3 regions of the Allobosea sp. NPDC055353 genome follow, and region 1 is predicted to be linked to each of the others. Evidence: predicted binding sites of a transcription regulator. Region 1 holds the regulator's gene; each other region holds the start of a gene.
What was found. The regulator LexA, encoded in region 1, represses DNA repair genes until DNA is damaged. The targets are predictions, from matches to a motif close to TGTTCNNNNTGTGTTCNG.
Positions count from the first base shown of each region.

Region 2: the regulator LexA is predicted to act here: its motif matches at 1,331-1,348, upstream of ACWIEX_RS08070 (ImuA family protein).
Region 3: the regulator LexA is predicted to act here: its motif matches at 4,179-4,196, upstream of ACWIEX_RS11560 (ATP-dependent helicase).

Region 1 covers NZ_JBSHMC010000001.1:2,133,841-2,139,397, reverse strand. Annotated here, with positions in the region: gene ACWIEX_RS09835 (molybdopterin molybdotransferase MoeA) at 1-870, shown strand, start outside; gene lexA (transcriptional repressor LexA) at 951-1,658, shown strand; gene ACWIEX_RS09825 (ComEC/Rec2 family competence protein) at 1,652-3,943, opposite strand; gene gltX (glutamate--tRNA ligase) at 4,094-5,515, shown strand.
Region 2 covers NZ_JBSHMC010000001.1:1,740,093-1,745,649, forward strand. Annotated here, with positions in the region: gene ACWIEX_RS08065 (phospholipase D-like domain-containing protein) at 1-1,112, opposite strand, end outside; gene ACWIEX_RS08070 (ImuA family protein) at 1,362-2,270, shown strand; gene ACWIEX_RS08075 (Y-family DNA polymerase) at 2,176-3,720, shown strand; gene ACWIEX_RS08080 (error-prone DNA polymerase) at 3,717-5,557, shown strand, end outside.
Region 3 covers NZ_JBSHMC010000001.1:2,507,900-2,513,456, forward strand. Annotated here, with positions in the region: gene aspT (aspartate-alanine antiporter) at 1-9, shown strand, start outside; gene ACWIEX_RS11540 (SOS response-associated peptidase) at 371-1,093, opposite strand; gene ACWIEX_RS11545 (hypothetical protein) at 1,105-1,323, opposite strand; gene ACWIEX_RS11550 (hypothetical protein) at 1,323-1,568, opposite strand; gene ACWIEX_RS11555 (hypothetical protein) at 1,583-1,882, opposite strand; gene ACWIEX_RS11560 (ATP-dependent helicase) at 1,873-3,942, opposite strand; gene ACWIEX_RS11565 (3'-5' exonuclease) at 4,265-5,248, opposite strand; gene ACWIEX_RS11570 (metallophosphoesterase family protein) at 5,388-5,557, opposite strand, start outside.

The DNA of each region.
Region 1 (5,557 bases):
GGCGTCGGCAGCCCGGTTATCCGCGTGCGCGTACCACCGGCCAAGGGCAAGTTTCTGCGCGCGGCGGGGCTCGATTTCCACGAAGGCGACGTCCTGCTGCAAGCCGGGCGCGTGCTCGACAGCGCAGCGCTCGGCCTGGCCGCCGCGATGGGGCATCCGACCTTGCCCGTCCGGCGCAAGCCGCGCGTTGCGATCCTTGCGACCGGCGACGAGCTGGTGGCGCCGGGCGAGCCGGTCGGCCGCGACCAGATCATTGCCTCGAACTCGTTCTCGCTCGCCGCGCTGGTCGAGAAGGCCGGGGGCACCGTGCTCGATCTCGGCATCGCCCGCGACGACCACGCCGATCTCGCCGCCAAGATCGCACAGGCGCGCGAGGCCGATGCCGACGTGCTGATCACGCTGGGCGGCGCCTCGGTCGGCGCCCATGACCTCGTGCAGGAAGCCCTGACGCGGGCCGGCATGGCCCTCGGCTTCTGGAAGATCGCGATGCGGCCGGGCAAGCCGATGATGACCGGGCGAATCGGCCGGATGGTCGTGGTCGGCCTGCCGGGCAACCCGGTCTCCTCGATCGTCTGCGGCCATCTCTTCGTATTGCCCTTGATCGAGGCACTGCTCGGCATGGCCGATGCCGATCGCGACCGCAGCATCCCCGCCATTCTCGGCCGCGACATGCCCGGCAATGACGAGCGCGAGGATTATCTGCGCTCGGAGCTCGCGCTGACGCCGGATGGCTGGGTTGCGAATCCCTTCGGCCGGCAGGATTCATCGATGCTCGGCACTTTGGCGCGGGCGCAGGCGCTGACGATCCGGCCGGCACATGCGGCCCCCGCCAAGAGGGGCGATGCCTGCCGGATCCTGCCGCTGCGGTAGCAGCTTGCGGAACACAAGCAGAACGCGTATGGTGTTCGTGCTTTGTTTCGAATCTGCGCATTGAGGGGCTGGCGGCGACCATGCTGACACGCAAGCAACACGAACTCCTGCGCTTCATCCAGGAACGCTTGCGCGAAAGTGGCGTCCCGCCCTCCTTCGACGAGATGAAGGATGCGCTCGACCTGCGCTCGAAATCCGGCATTCACCGCCTGATCATGGCGCTGGAGGAGCGCGGCTTCATCCGCCGCCTGCCGAACCGGGCGCGCGCGCTCGAAGTCATCAAGATGCCGGACGGGCTCGGCGCGCCGCAGGCGCGGCCCCGCTTCAGCCCCGCCATCGTCCAGGGCGGCCTGGGCTCACAGCCCAGCGTGGCCAAGCCGCGTCCTGCCGAGGATGACAGCCGGCATTCCATCGCCATCCCGGTGATGGGCCGCATCGCGGCGGGCACGCCGATCTCGGCGATCCAGAGCCGCAGCCATACCGTTTCGCTGCCGCCGGACATGCTCGGCTCCGGCGAGCATTACGCGCTGGAAGTACGCGGCGATTCGATGGTCGAGGCCGGCATTCTCGACGGCGACACTGTCGTCATCCGCAGGCAGGACACGGCCAATACCGGCGATATCGTCGTCGCGTTGATCGACGACGAGGAAGCGACGCTGAAGCGCCTGCGCAAGCGCGGCTCCTCGATCGCGCTCGAAGCCGCGAACCCGGCCTACGAGACCCGCGTGCTCGGCCCCGATCGGGTCAAGATCCAGGGACGGCTGGTCAACCTGATGCGGCGCTACTGAAGGCGTTCGGTGTCAGCCTCGGCTTCGTTGTCGGCGGCCGGTGCGGGCTGCATGGTGACCGACTGATTGGCGGAGCGCGTGCCTGGCTCCGTCGGGCGCTGCTCGCGCCGGCGGCTCCAGGGCCGCTCGCTGCCGGACTGCTCCGCGATATGGCTGCTCCACCCCGATGCCGTTCGGTAGAGCGAGGTCGCGCCATCGCGCGATAGCGTCATGCGCTCGACCAGCCTCGCCTTGCAGGCGCCGCCCCAGGGAATGGCGGTGACGACGAGGTCGGCGCGCTGGCAATCCTCGATGATGGCGAGCCGCTCGCGCGTATAGGAGACCGTGCGCTTGTCAGCGGTCTGCACGACGCATGCCAGCCGGTCACAGGCGATACCGGCGCGCAATGTCGGATCGTCGGGCGAGCGGCTGTCGCCATCGGCGGCGAGCCATTGCTGCAGGACGAAGCGGCTGGGCTTGCCCGCGATGATGAGGCGGCCGTCAAGGCCGCGCACGGCCAGTCCCGAGCCGTCGCGCTCGATCAGGATCTCCGGCCGGTCCGGCCTGCCGGCGAACGCGACGCCGAAGACCAGCGGCAAGGCCGCAAGCCAGCGCCAGGCCGTGGTCCAGAGTGTCAGCCAGAGCAGTGTCAGCGCGAAGCAGGCGAGCACGCCTGAGCCGAAAGCCGCCACCGTCACGGTGGAATGGTCGATGGTCGCGACCCAATGCGCGACCTTCAGCACGACGTCGGAGGCGAGCCCCATCAAGGCCCAGGCCGGCCAGTCCAATCCGAAGGGATAGGCGAGCACGCCGAACACCGCCGCCGGCATGACGAAGAGCGAGACGAAGGGCAGCGCCATGGCGTTGCCGAGCAGGCCGAAGGGATTGAAGGTCTGGAAATGATAGGCGCCGAAGGGCGCGGTCGCGGCGGTGGCCAGCATGGTGGTGACGAGGATGCCGAGCGCGGCCGTCCAAACGGCTCCGAGCGGCCAGGGCAACACGCGCGGCGGCTCGGTGCGGCTTCGCCCTTCCCAGCGTTCCGCGAAGGCGATCAGCGCCGCGACCGCACCGAAGGACATCTGGAAGCTCGGCCCGAGCAGCGCCTCCGGCTCGCGCAGCAGCACGATCATGGCGGCGAGCGCCAGATTGCGCATGCTGAGCGCGGCGCGGTCGACCAGGATCGCACCGAGCATGACCAGCGTCATGATCAGCGAGCGCTCGGTCGCGACATCGCCCCCGGAAAAGATGCAATAGGCGGTCGCGCCGAGCATCGCCGCCGCCGCCGCGATCTTCTTGACCGGCCAATGCAGGGCGACCGTCTGCGACAGGACCAGCAGCGCCCGGACCAGCCAGAAGATCGTGCCGGCGGCGAGCACCATGTGCAGGCCGGATATCGAGACGATGTGATAGATCCCCGCAGCGCGCAGGTCGTTGTTCGTCGCTTCGGTGATGAGGCCGCGCTTGCCGGTGACGAGCGCGGCGGCGACCGCCCCGCCCTGCCCGCCTCCGACCTCGGCGATGCGCCGTGTCAGCGTGTTGCGCGCACGGTCGATCATCACGTCGATCGCCAGGCGTGTCGGCATCGGTGAGGGCGGCGGCACCAGCGTGATCTTGCCGGAGATGCTCCCGACGGCGCCGATCCCGCGGAAAAAGGCATCGCGGCCGAAATCATAGCCGCCGGCCCGCGCCGGCCCGGGCGGCGGCAGCAGGCGCGCGGTCGCGACGATATGATCGCCCGGCGCCACGGAACCCTGCCGGATGTTGACGCGGACGCGCTTCGGACGCTGGTCAGCCGGCACATTGGCGATCTCCGTCACCAGCAGCACGAGCCGCGCGCCCTTGTCGCGGGCCTCGACGCTCTCGACGAAGCCGGAGAGCTTGCCGATCCGCGGCCGCTCCAGCATCGGCGCCGCGATATCGGCCGTGCGCCAGACCCCGGCGGCGAAGCCGGCGAAGGCAGCGGCCGCGGCGAGGCAGGCCATCGCGGCGAAGCGGCGCAGGCGCAGGATGAAAGCAGCCGTGCCGCTCAGGGCCACGCCAAGGAGCGGCGCCCATAATGCCGGCTCACGATCGGCTGCGAAATAGAGCAGGATGCCGACGCCCATCGCGATGGGCAGCCAGAGGAAGGGGCGCCGCCTTTCGGCCTCGAGCGCGAAGCCTTGCCGGAGCTGAAGCCAAAGCTGCCGAAGCAGGAATCGGAGACTTGCCGCCAGCGAGGCCGGGACATCGAGGCGAGCCGGCAAGGCATCGGCGCGCGCCCCGCGCCGGCCTCGTTCCTGCCCCTGCCCCGGCGGCGCCGGCTGCATCGCCCGCCTCCCCTGCCGGCGCTGCGATTTGACCGCTTAACCTTTCCGGCCAAGCCATGTTACAGGGCGCGCGCCGGTTGTCATGTCTCAACCTGCGCCCTTTCCTGTCTTGCCCCGGACGGCCACGCCGCCCGGCCGGAGTTTCCTCCCATGAGCAACGCCGTCGTCACGCGCTTTGCGCCCTCGCCCACCGGATTCCTGCATATCGGCGGGGCCCGGACCGCGCTGTTCAACTGGCTTTATGCCCGCCGGCAAGGCGGCAAGATGCTGCTGCGCATCGAGGATACCGACCGGGAACGCTCGACCGACGCGGCGATCGCCGCGATCCTCGACGGGCTGGAATGGCTCGGCCTCGATTGGGATGGCCAGACCGTCTACCAGTTCCAGCGCGTGGCGCGGCATCGCGAGGTCGCCGAGCAGATGCTCGCCGCCGGCAAGGCCTATCATTGCTATGCGACCCAGGCCGAGCTCGAGGAGATGCGCGAGAAGGCACGCGCCGAGGGCAAGCCGCTGCGCTATGACGGGCGCTGGCGCGACCGCGATCCGGCGACCGCGCCGGAAGGTGCGAAGCCGGTGATCCGCCTCAAGGCGCCGCAGACCGGCGAGACCGTGGTCAATGACGAGGTCCAGGGCCGCGTCGTCTGGCAGAACGAGAATCTCGACGATCTCGTTCTGCTGCGCTCGGACGGCACGCCGACCTATATGCTCGCCGTCGTCGTCGACGACCACGACATGGGCGTCACCCATATCATCCGCGGCGACGACCACCTGACCAATGCCGCCCGTCAGACCCAGATCTACGACGCACTGGGCTGGGACGTGCCGAGCATGTCGCATATCCCGCTGATCCACGGGTCTGATGGCGCCAAGCTGTCGAAGCGCCATGGCGCGCTCGGCATCGATGCCTATCGCTCTATGGGCTACCTGCCGGCGGCCCTGCGCAACTATCTGGTGCGGCTGGGCTGGAGCCATGGCGACCAGGAGGTCTTTTCCACGCAGGAGATGATCGACGCCTTCAATCTCTCCTCGATCGGCCGTTCGCCGGCGCGCTTCGACTACGCCAAGCTGGAGAACCTCAACGGGCTCTACATGCGCCAGTCCGATGATGCCGACCTGCTCGCGGCACTCAAGGTGATCCTGCCGGAGATCGGACCGGCGCGCGGGCTCGACGCCACGCTGTCGCCGGAGCTGGAGGCAAAATTTCTCGCCGCCATGCCGGGCCTCAAGGAGCGCGCCAAGACGCTGATCGAACTGCTCGACAGCGCCTTCTATCTCTATGCCCAGCGCCCCCTGCAGCTCGACGACAAGGCCAAGGGCCTGCTCGACGAAGCCGCGCGCCAGCGCCTGCCGAAGATCGCGGAAAAGCTTGCCGCCGTCGCCGACTGGGCGCCGGCGCCGCTCGAAGCGGCGGTGCGCGCCTATGTCGAGGAGGCCGGGCTCAAGCTCGGCCAGGCCGCGCAGCCGCTGCGGGCAGCGCTGACCGGCCGGGCAATGTCGCCGGGCCTCTTCGACGTCATGGCGGTTCTGGGCCGCGAAGAGACGCTGGCCCGGCTCGCCGACCAAGCTGCCTGAAGCGAGCGTGCTTCACGCCGTTCAGGCAGCAGCCATCGGCAA
Region 2 (5,557 bases), 390 kb from region 1:
AGCACGAGGTTGTTGACCGAGGGCACGACGATATCGATGTCGACGCCGCGTCGCGCCGCGGTGACGAGCGCGCTGATCAGTTCCTGGTCGGGCAGGAAATAGGGCGACATGATCTTGACCGATTGGCGCGCCACCGACAGCGCGCCCATCAACAGCTTGTGATTGGTTTCCAGATAGGAATCCGGCCCCGTGGGCACCGCGCGTGCCAGCACCGGCATGCCGCTTCGCGCCAGCTCCGGAATCTCCCAGGCCGGGCCGGCCAATGCCTCGCCGGTGGCGAAGCACCAGTCCTCGGCCGCGACGGCGAAGAGATCGGCCACCACAGGCCCCTCGATGCGGAAATGCGTGTCATGAGCGAAGGCGTCGCCGGCGAATTCGCGGGTGAAGCCCTCGCGGATGTTCATCCCGCCCATGAAGCCGATCATCCCGTCGACGACGATGATCTTCCGGTGCGTCCTGAGATTGGCATAGGGCAGCCGCAGGCCCATGATGATGTTGCCGTTGAAGACGTCGACCGCGACCCCGCCCTCGCGCAGGTGCCCGGCGATGCTCGGCACCGAATAGCGCGCCCCGACCGCATCGATCAGCACCCGGACCGCGATGCCGCGTTTCTGCGCCTCGATCAGCGCATCGGCGATGCGCAGGCCGATCGGGTCCCGGTCGAAGATGTAGCTTTCCAGGATGATGCTGCGCTGCGCTGCCGCGATGGCGGCGAGTATCGCGCCATAGGCCTCGTCGCCGGTCTCCAGCGTGTCGATGCGGTTGCCGGTGGTCAGCGGGTGGCGGGCGACGCGGTCGCCGAGCGTCTTGAGCGCGAGGAAGCGCCGGCCGAAATGCGTCGCGATCGCCTCGTCCTCGACATGGAAATCGGCCGCCGCCATGCCATGGCCGGGGCGCTGGGCCAGGATCGAGGCGCGGCGGATGCGGTTGACCCCGGCGATGGCGTAGAGCAGCGGCCCGATGATCGGCGAAAGGATGATGACGCCGACCCAGCCGATGGCGGCGCGCACCTCGTCCTTGGTCATCACCGCATGCGCGCCGGCGACGGCCGACAGCGCGATCGTGATGACCGCGAGGATATGCGGCCAATAGGTCGAGAGAATCCCCCACATGCCGCTGAGGCTAGAGCATGTTTCGAACGGATTGAAACGTCATTGCAGGCGAACGAGGCAATCCAGGGGATCGGGTTGAACCATTCAGCCCGATCCCCTGGATTGCTTCGTCGCTGCGCTCCTCGCAATGACGGGGATGGACGATCCCGCCATGCATTGTCAGCGGTTCATCACTCCGGCCCAGACTCGACTCGCCTTCCGGCGGGGAGCGCTCTATAAAGAACAAAGAGAGAACAGAAGCCTTGCCCCATGCCGGAAACCGCCACGACCTTGTCCGATCTGCGCCGCAGCCTCTCAGAGGCCGCCTTGCGGGGTGGGCCGGTTGCGGCCGGGCGGATCGGCCTCGGCGTGCCTGCGCTGGACGATGCCCTGAACGGCGGGCTCGCACGGGCGGCGCTGCATGAGATCTACGCTGCCGAGGTCGCCGATCTCGCCGCCGCGACCGGCTTCGCGCTCGGCCTCGCGCTGCGGGCGGGGGAGGCAGATGAGAAGGCCGGAGCATTGTCGAGCGAAGCCGCCCCCGGTTCGTGTGAAGAAACGCCGAAGGGCTCCAGCGAGCGTTGCATCCTGTGGGCGCGGCAGGATTTCGTCGATGCCGAAGCCGGGCGATTGCATGCGCCGGGATTGAACGAATTCGGCTTCGATCCGTCACGCCTCCTGCTGGTGCGGGCGCGCGACGGCGAGGGCGTGTTGCGGGCGGGCGCCGAGGCGGCGCGCTGTTCGGCGCTCGGGGCCGTGCTGATCGAACCCTGGGGCGAACCGCGCCCTTTCGACCTGACGGCGAGCCGTCGTCTCGCCCTGGCGGCGGAAGCCTCGGGCGTGCCGGTGCTGTTGCTGCGCGTGGCCGCTGCCGAGGCGCCGAGCGCGGCGCGCACGCGCTGGCAGGTGAGGGCGCTGGCCTCGCGGGCCTTGGAGGCGAATGCACCGGGCGCGCCGGCCTTCGCCTTGAGATTGCTGCGCCAGCGCGGCGGCGCGGCCGGGCGTGAATGGCGTGTGGAGTGGGACCGTGACCGACATCGCTTTGCGGAATGCAGCCTTTTCGACCGAGCTTCCCGGACAGACCATGCCGCGCCGCTATCTCGCCCTCTGGTTCCCCTATCTGGCGACGGACAGGTTGCGGCGGACGGGCGCGATTCCGGCCTCCGGCGCGCCGGCTGAGAAGCCGCATGTGCTGACCGAGATGCAGGGCAACGCCCTGCGCCTCGTCGATTGCGACCGGCGCGCCGTCGCTCTCGGCCTGACGCGCGGGATGACGCTGGCCGACGCCCGCGCCCGCATCCCCGATCTCGTCGCGCTGGAGACGCAAGCTCAGGCCGACCACGAATTCCTCGAAGCGCTCGCCGGCTTCTGCGACCGTTTCACGCCGCTTGTCGCGCTCGACGAACCGCATGGCCTGATCCTCGACATCACCGGCTGCGCCCATCTCTTCGGCGGCGAGGCGGGGCTCGGTAATCTGGCCGGGCGCGCCATGCAGCGCGGCGGCCTCAAGATGAAAGCCGCCATCGCCGGCACACCCGACGCCGCTCGCGCCTGCGCGCGGCACGGCCGCGGCGGCATCGTCCCGCCCGGTCAGGAGGAGGCGTGGCTCTGCCCGCTGCCGACCGTCGCGCTGGATACCGACGCCGAGACCGTGATCGCGCTCTCCCGCGCCGGCCTCAAGACGCTGGCTCATCTCGCGGAGCGTCCTTCGGAAACGCTCTCCGCCCGTTTCGGCGCGGCGCTGGCGGTCAAGCTCCGGCGTATCCTCGGCCATGAGGATCGCCGCATCACGCCTTTGCGCCCGCCGCCCGATTGCGTGGTCGAGCGCCATTTCGCCGAGCCTTTCGCCGACACGGCGAGCCTCGAGGCCGTGGTCGTCCGATTGATCGGAGAGGCGGCGCGGGCCTTGGAGGCGCGTGGGCAAGGCGGTCGCGTCTTCGAGCTCGGCTTCTTTCGCAGCGACGGCATTGTGCGCCGTCTCGCCCTCGAAACAGGCCGGCCTTCGCGCGATGCCAGGGCGCTGCTCCGGCTCTATCGCGAGCGCATCGAGACACTGGCCGATCCGCTCGATCCCGGCTTCGGCTTCGATGCGATCAAGCTCGCGGTCCCGCTCTGCGAGCCACTCGATACGCCCCAGCACAGCCTCGACGGCCGCGCGGTCGAGGAGGAGGCGGTGGCCGATCTGGTCGACCGGCTCGTCACCCGCTTCGGCCGCGACCGGGTGTTGCGCTTCGCGGCACAGGATACGCATCACCCCGTGCGCGCCGCGAAAGCGCTTTCCGCCGCTGCGCCGTTACCGGAGGCCGAATGGTCTACACCCGAGCCACAGGAGCCGCCGGCCCGTCCGCTCCAGCTCTTCGAGCCGCCTCAGCCGGTCGAGGCGATCGCCGAGGTGCCGGACGGTCCGCCGATCCGCTTCCGCTGGCGGCGTCTGATCCATGACGTCGCCCGGGCCGAGGGCCCCGAGCGCATCGCGCCGGAATGGTGGCGCGACGGCTCCGACGAGCCGATGCGCGACTATTACCGCGTCGAGGATGCGCAAGGCCGCCGCTTCTGGCTCTACCGGATCGGCTTCTACGAGGCCGACAGCGCCCCGCCGCGCTGGTTCCTGCACGGGCTCTTCGCATGAATCAGATTGCGAATGCCTTCGCGGAACCTGTTGCCGCCTCGCATTTTTCCTTCCTGCGCGGCGCCTCGCCGGGGCCGCATATGGTGCTGACGGCGCTGTTGCTCGGCTATTCCGGCATCGGTATCGCCGACCGCAACACGGTGGCGGGCGTCGTGCGCGCCTGGGCGGCGCTGAAGCAGTTGCGCGAGGACGGCCTGCCGGCGCCCGACAAGGTCAGGCAAGGCGGCAGCCCCGGCGAATACATCTGGGTCGAGAACCCGGATTTCGCTGATCATCCCATCGAGCCCGAGCCGATGAAAGCGATGGCGAAGAAGTTCAAACTCGCGACCGGCACCCGCCTCGTCTTCGCCGACGGCACGCCCGATATCGTCGTCTATCCCGCCAATCGTGACGGCTGGGGCCGGCTCTGCCGCCTGCTCAGCCATGGCAATCTGAAGGACGGCGTGAAGAAGGGCGAATGCCGGCTCGTCCTCGACGACCTCCTGAACGACGCCCGCGACCTGCTGCTGATTCTGATGCCCGCGCGCAGCCTTGATGGCTTGGCCGCGCTGCTCGCCAAGCTAGACGATGCCGCGCCCGGCGCGGTCTGGCTCGCGGCCAGCATGCACCGGCGCGGCGACGACCGCCGCCGCCTCGCTCGCCTCAGGAATATCGCCGCTGCGACCCGCACGCCGCTGATCGCGAGCAATGACGCGCTCTACGATTCCATCGGCCAGCGGGACCTGCAGGACGTGCTGACCTGCATCCGCGAGGGCGTCACCATCGAGCGAGCGGGGAGTCTGCTCGAATCCAATGCCGAGCGCCATCTCAAGCCGTCGCAGGAAATGGCACGCCTGTTCCGCGATGCCCCCGAGGCTATCACCGAGACGCAACATCTCTTCTCCCGCATCGAGTTCGATCTCGACCAGCTCAAATACGAGTACCCCGACGAGCCGATCCCGCCCGGCTGGAAGGATCAGGACTGGCTAGTCGAACTGGTCCGCCGCTGCTGCCTGATCCGCTATCCCGATGGTGTGCCGGAGAAGGTCGAGAAGCTCTTGGCGAAGGAGCTCGATCTGATCGGGAAGCTCGACTACGCCCGCTATTTCCTGACCATCCGCCAGATCGTCGAATTCGCCGAGAGCAAAGGCATCCTCTGTCAGGGCCGCGGCTCGGCCGCCAATTCCGCGGTCTGCTACGTGCTCGGCATCACCGCGGTCGATCCGGCCGAAAACGATGTGCTGTTCGAGCGCTTCATCTCGACCGAACGCAAGGAGCCGCCCGATATCGACGTCGATTTCGAGCATGAAAGGCGCGAGGAAGTGATCCAGTGGATCTACTGGAAATACGGCCGCCACCGCGCCGGCATTGCCGCGACCGTGATCCATTACCGGCCACGCAGCGCCATCCGCGAGGCCGGTAAGGTACTGGGCCTGACCGAAGACGTCACGGCCCGCATCGCCGATACCAATTGGGGGAGTTGGGGCAGCGAGATCGGCGATGCCCGGGTCCGCCAGGCCGGGCTCGATCCGACCAATCCGACGATCCGCCGCGCCGTCGACTTCGCCACCCGGCTATTGGGCTATCCGCGCCATCTCTCGCAGCATGTCGGCGGCTTCGTTTTATCGCGCGGACGCCTCGACGAGACCGTGCCGATCGGCAACGCGGCGATGGACGAGCGCACCTTCATCGAATGGGACCGCGACGACATCGACGAACTCAAGCTGATGAAGGTCGATGTGCTCGCATTGGGCATGCTGACCTGCATCCGCAAGGCGTTCGATCTGATCAGGGAGAACGGGGGAAGGGATTACGCGCTCGCCGATTTGAAGGATGGCGACAAAGACACCTACGCAAT
Region 3 (5,557 bases), 370 kb from region 1:
ACTATTTGATCAAGCACGTTGGGGACGCTGTGCCACGTTCGACCTCATTCCCCGTGATGGCGTGACCGATCCTCGCCCTGGACTGGCAGACCGTGACCGGAACCGAGACGGCGCGGAAAAGGGGCAAGCCTGGGGGGCAAGACGATCGAGAGCTTCCACACCTACGGCACGATAGCTGCAAGAAGCAGGAGGCCGTTCCCTTGCTCCGGCAATGCGGTGTGGTCAGCTGCTGTCCTGTGGTTGGGCCTTGAGCTTAACTGCCGGAAAGCGGACGTTCCCGGCGTCCGCAATGGGCCAGAAGCGGCGCAGGGTTTCTACCTCGACCAATGTCGCCTAAATGCTTCCGATGCAGGCGATGCTGATAGCCGGCTCAGAAGAGAGTGCCTTGCACCGGCAGCGAAGCAGACGGGGCGGCTGCCTCCAGTTCGATCGGAGCGGCCGTCGCCGGATCGTCGTCTCCGGCCCCCGATTTGTTCATACGGCGATCGACGACCCATTCCTGAAGCTCCGGCGACGAGCGCACCAGCACGTCCTTACCGGCCGAGCCATCTAACCAGGCTTCGAAGTCGTCGGGATGCAACATTGCCGGCATGCGGGTATGGATCTTCAGCATCCAATCGTTCGCGTCCCGGGTGATGATGCTCGCGCTGATGATCTCCTCGCCGTTCTCGTCGCGCCACCGCTCCCAGATGCCAGCGAACGCGAGAATGGCGCCGTCCCTGGGACTGATGAAATGGGGCGTCTTGTTTTTCTCCTCGCCCGTCCACTCGTAGAAGCCGCTCGCCGGGATAATGCAGCGGTTCTTCACATAGGCGCGCTTGAAAAGGCTGTTGGTGTCGATGCCCTCAACGCGGGAATTGATATGCGGCTTGATCTGCTTTGCCGTTCCCTTGTGCCAAGGGGGGATCAGACCCCAGCGTGCCTTCCATAGTTCCCGACCGACATTGGTCTTGACCAGGATATCAATCGTCGTCGTAGCGGCGATATTATACCTGGCCTGCAGATTGCGGGCTGGCGATTCCGGCTCGGTGAGAGGCTGGCTGAAGGCGTAGATCTCGCCCCACGTGTAGGCTTGGCTAAACCGTCCGCACATGCGCTCCGCTCCTATTGGATCGGTGAGACCTGAGCTTGCGCCTCGTTGGCCTTGGCCATCATGGCCTCGAGCTTCGCGAATATCTCCGGTGAGAACATCAGGTTCATCACCTGACCGCTGGCCATCTCGAAGCTGATCATCGTCTCGCCTTGCGGATCGGTCGTCAGCGCGATCCGCTTCACATCCGCAACATCGAGATCGATTTCGGGCAACTCGGGCGGCTCAGCCATCACTCCTGATCCCTAACCGGGAGCCAAAGCTCACCGGGTTTGGCTCTCGCTATGGCGGTGTCATCGCTGATGTGTTGGTTCTGCATCCTGGCCTCTATCAAGGCCGTATCAAGGAAGTAGGCCAGCGTGCCAAACCCTCTGGCGGCCGCTTCGTTCTTCAACACCTCGATCCGATCCACCAAATCATCAGCCCGCCGCAATGGGACGCGCGGCACCCCTGATCCGAGCCTGACCACATCCGTCATGACGCTGGCCCTCCCTAGTCAGGGTAGTCGCCCGCAAGCCGATCATACAAGTCGACTTCCGCGGCATCAGCGGCCAGAGCCGTTTCAAGTTCATCAGCAGGCGCGATGACGCCGCCGAAATGAGCGTGGAAGGCACGCGCAAACCGCGCTTCTTCGAAAGCCACCCGGATCAGGTCCTCCGTCACTGTGCCGAGTACGCGGAAGCCGATTTGCCAATCGGTGCACCATGCTTCGATCCGGCGAAGACGTTCGGCCGCGGACGCCCTATCCAGCTTGATCTCGACCTGGTGCAGCCAATGCGCGGTCATCGCCACATGCCCCGCATCTTTGCCCTGACATCCACCTTGGGGCCACCAGATGGTGCTCGCGAGGCTTCCGCGGCGGCGATGGGCCAGGCCGTCCGTTCGAACTGGCCGAGCAGCGCATTCGGGATGAAACGGGTGCGGTTGGCATAGACGTGACGATCGCCCGTCGCCGATTGGCCGTGCGTGAAGAAGCGCTGTGGCACGACGAGGTGCAGATCGTCCTTCGCCCGCGTCATCGCGACATAGAGCAGACGCCGCTCTTCCTCGATCTCATCACGCGCACCGGCGCCAAGGTCGATAGGGATGCAGCCGTCGACTGTGTTCATGACGAAGACCGATTTCCATTCCTGCCCTTTGGCCGAATGGATCGTCGACAGGATGAGATAGTCCTCGTCGAGATGCGGAACGCCGGCCTGATCGCTTGTCGCGTCCGGCGGGTCGAGCGTCAGTTCAGTCAGGAAGCGCTCGCGCGACGGGTAACCGCCCGCAATCTGTTCGAGCTGCACGAGATCGGCTTGCCTGGTGCTGGCGTCCTCATGGATCCGCTCCAAGTGGGGCTCGTACCAGCGGCGAGCAAGTTCAATCTCTGCCGGCCAACCCGCCGTGCCGGCGCGCAGCTCACCGACCGCAGCGACGAACGACGACCAGTCGTCGCCAGCCCGCGGCGGAGCCGGAGCGTTCTCCAGTGCCTCGAGGGGCGCCGAGGCCTGGGCAACATGTTCCAGGACGCGCTGCGCCGAGGTCGGGCCGACGCCGGGCAAGAGCTGCAGCACCCGGAAGCCGGATACCTTGTCGCGCGGGTTCTCCACGAAGCGCAGCAGCGCCAGCAGGTCCTTGATATGGGCGCTGTCGAGGAACTTGAGGCCGCCGAATTTCAAGAACGGGATATTCCGTCGCGTGAGCTCGATTTCCAGCGGGCCGCTGTGGTGGGAGGCGCGGAACAGGACCGCCTGCTGCTTCAAGGTTGAGCCACCCTCGCGGCTCTCCAGCACCTTCTCCGCGATGAAACGCGCCTGGTCCGCTTCGTCTCGAACATGGACGAGTTGCGGTGGCGATCCGGTCGCGCGGTCGGTCCAGAGGTTCTTGGTGAAGCGCTCGGCCGCAAGGTCGATGACGGCATTCGCAGCCGACAGGATGGCGCTGGTCGAGCGGTAGTTCTGATCGAGCGTGATGACCTCGGCTGGCGGCACGAAGGCTGCTGGGAAATCGAGGATGTTGCGGACTGTCGCGGCGCGGAACGAATAGATCGATTGGGCATCGTCGCCGACCACCGTAAGCCCGCGGCCGTCGGGCTTGAGCGCCAGCAGGATCGAGGACTGGAGCCGGTTGGTATCCTGATACTCGTCGACCATGACATGGTCGAAGCGACCGCCGATGTCCGCCGCGATGTCGGGATCGGTCACGGCCTGGGCCCAGTAGAGTAGCAGGTCGTCGTAATCCAGGACGTTCTGGCTCTGCTTGGCTTCGACATAGGCCGCGAACAGCTCTTTCAGCTCAGCCGCCCAGGTGGCGCACCAAGGGTAGGACAGGCGCAGAACGTCTTCGATCGGCAGCTCGGCATTCACGCAGCGCGAATAGATCGCCAGGCAGGTGCCCTTCGTCGGAAACCGCGACTCCGTCTTGGAGAAGCCGAGCTCGTGTCGAACCAGGTTCATCTGGTCAGCCGAATCCTCCCGATCATGGATCGTGAAAGCCGGGTCGAGTCCGAGCTGCTCGGCATAGTCGCGCAGCAAGCGCGCGCCGATGCCATGGAAGGTGCCTGCCCAGGTCAGCGCGTCGGCGAGTACGCCGGCACCATCGCCGAGCACCTTCCGGGCGATCCGCTCGACGCGCTTTGCCATTTCGGAAGCCGCGCGCCGCGAGAAGGTCATCAGCAGGATCCGCCGCGGGTCGGCGCCGCTCACCATGAGATGGGCGACGCGATGTGCAAGCGTATTGGTCTTGCCCGAGCCGGCCCCCGCGATGACGAGCAGCGGCGAGGAAGCCACCGCGCCGACACCATGGATCACCGCGCGTCGCTGCGCCGGGTTGAGCGCGTCGAGATAGCTGATCGGCGCGACGGCGTTCATGACTTCAATTCCCGAACCGGCCGCGCTCCTTCCGAGAACCGACCGCGAAGGAAGCCCAGTGAGGCTGCCCGATCGGCATCTCGCAAGAGCTCATCACGGTTGTGAAGTAAGGCCCTGATGGCAGCCCGGGCATCGCCCTCGAACTCCGCCAGAACAGAGTCGATTTGTTGCTCCATAGGCTTTGGAGCAGGCGCCTGTTTCAGCACGACCGGGGGCATGGATGCGTCCTCAAGAATGAGAACATTATGAGAACAATCACCTGCGAGGAGTCAAGATACCAGGCAAAATTCACACCCGGGCACCCTGCACGAATGGGCGCCGGCTAGGTGCGATATCGATCGAATGCCGTAAGCCGCTGGATCAGTGGCTCCGCGTCCTCCCAGCCGTAAATCTCGGTGCGGAGATAGCGGAGCTCTTCCTCTTCGAGCTCGTCATCGATCTCGATCCACCAGGCTCTCGGCCTGCCATCGCTTCCATCCGACCAGCGATAGCCCCTGCCCTTGAGGTGATCCTTCATGTCGAACGCCGCGTTCTCCGCATAGATGCGGACGCGGCTCCGCTCGCTTGAACGCAAGAGCTGCGAGAATGGTGGCGCGCCACCCTCCCCGGCCGGCCTCGCCAGTACCTCTAAAAGCGCATTGCAATCATCCGTCGCGCGGTGGCCTTCGTGGAACAGGCCAGATTGGCCAACGAGGTATCCGAGCTTGTTGCCTTCGAAGCCTAAATCCGCCCACGGAATTTCTTTGACGGAACATGCCCAGGCCTTCGAGGCAAAAGTCGGCGAGAGCTTTTCGCAGAATGGCCGGTCGAAAGCGGCGTTATGGGCGATAACGAGATCTGCAGGCTCGATAAGAGCATCCAGCGCTGCAACATCGATCTCAAGACCGGCGACCATCTCGTCGGTGATGCCCGTCAGCCGGATAATCTCCGCTGGGATCGGATCCGAGGGCTGACGCAGGCCGCTATAGATTCCCACGACGTCGCCGACCGCTCCCTCGTCGTCGTAGGTGAAGGCGACAGCTCCAATTTCGATGATCTCGTCCTTGGCGTGATTGAGCCCTGTCGTCTCCGTGTCCACCAAAACTGCAAGGTTCGGAAATGCGCTCTCCGCTCGCGGGATGATCGAACGCGGCACGAGCTTGCGCAGGATTCTATAGCGCCCGCCCTGCTCCAGCCGTTGTGCGGCCTCCTCGTCATCCCAGCCGGGCGGAGTGGACGGACTTTCCGACTTCCGCTTGCGCGGCGTAGCTCTCGGCGTTTGCCGATAGCCAGGCGCATCGTCGAACAAGTCAAACTGGCTGGAAATGCTCTTCAAGGCTGAGCCCTTGCTGCCATCGTCATTACGGACCAACCTCCATTCCCGGGACGTCGTCTCGATCCCAGCGAACGACCGTGCTCCTCGCGCCCGTCGCATTGAGCGACGGGATACCTCCAGATGCTTCGAGTTACTGCTGGGGCGCAAGCCAGGACAGATCATCCAGCAACGTCCCATCCCCGCGGTTGCGTTCCACAGGATCGACCTTGACGATCGATCGGCCTTCCCCATCGGTCTGGAAGAACGACAGCTCTTGTCTCGCCTGATCGATTACAAGGACCGACAATCGTCCCGTCCAGC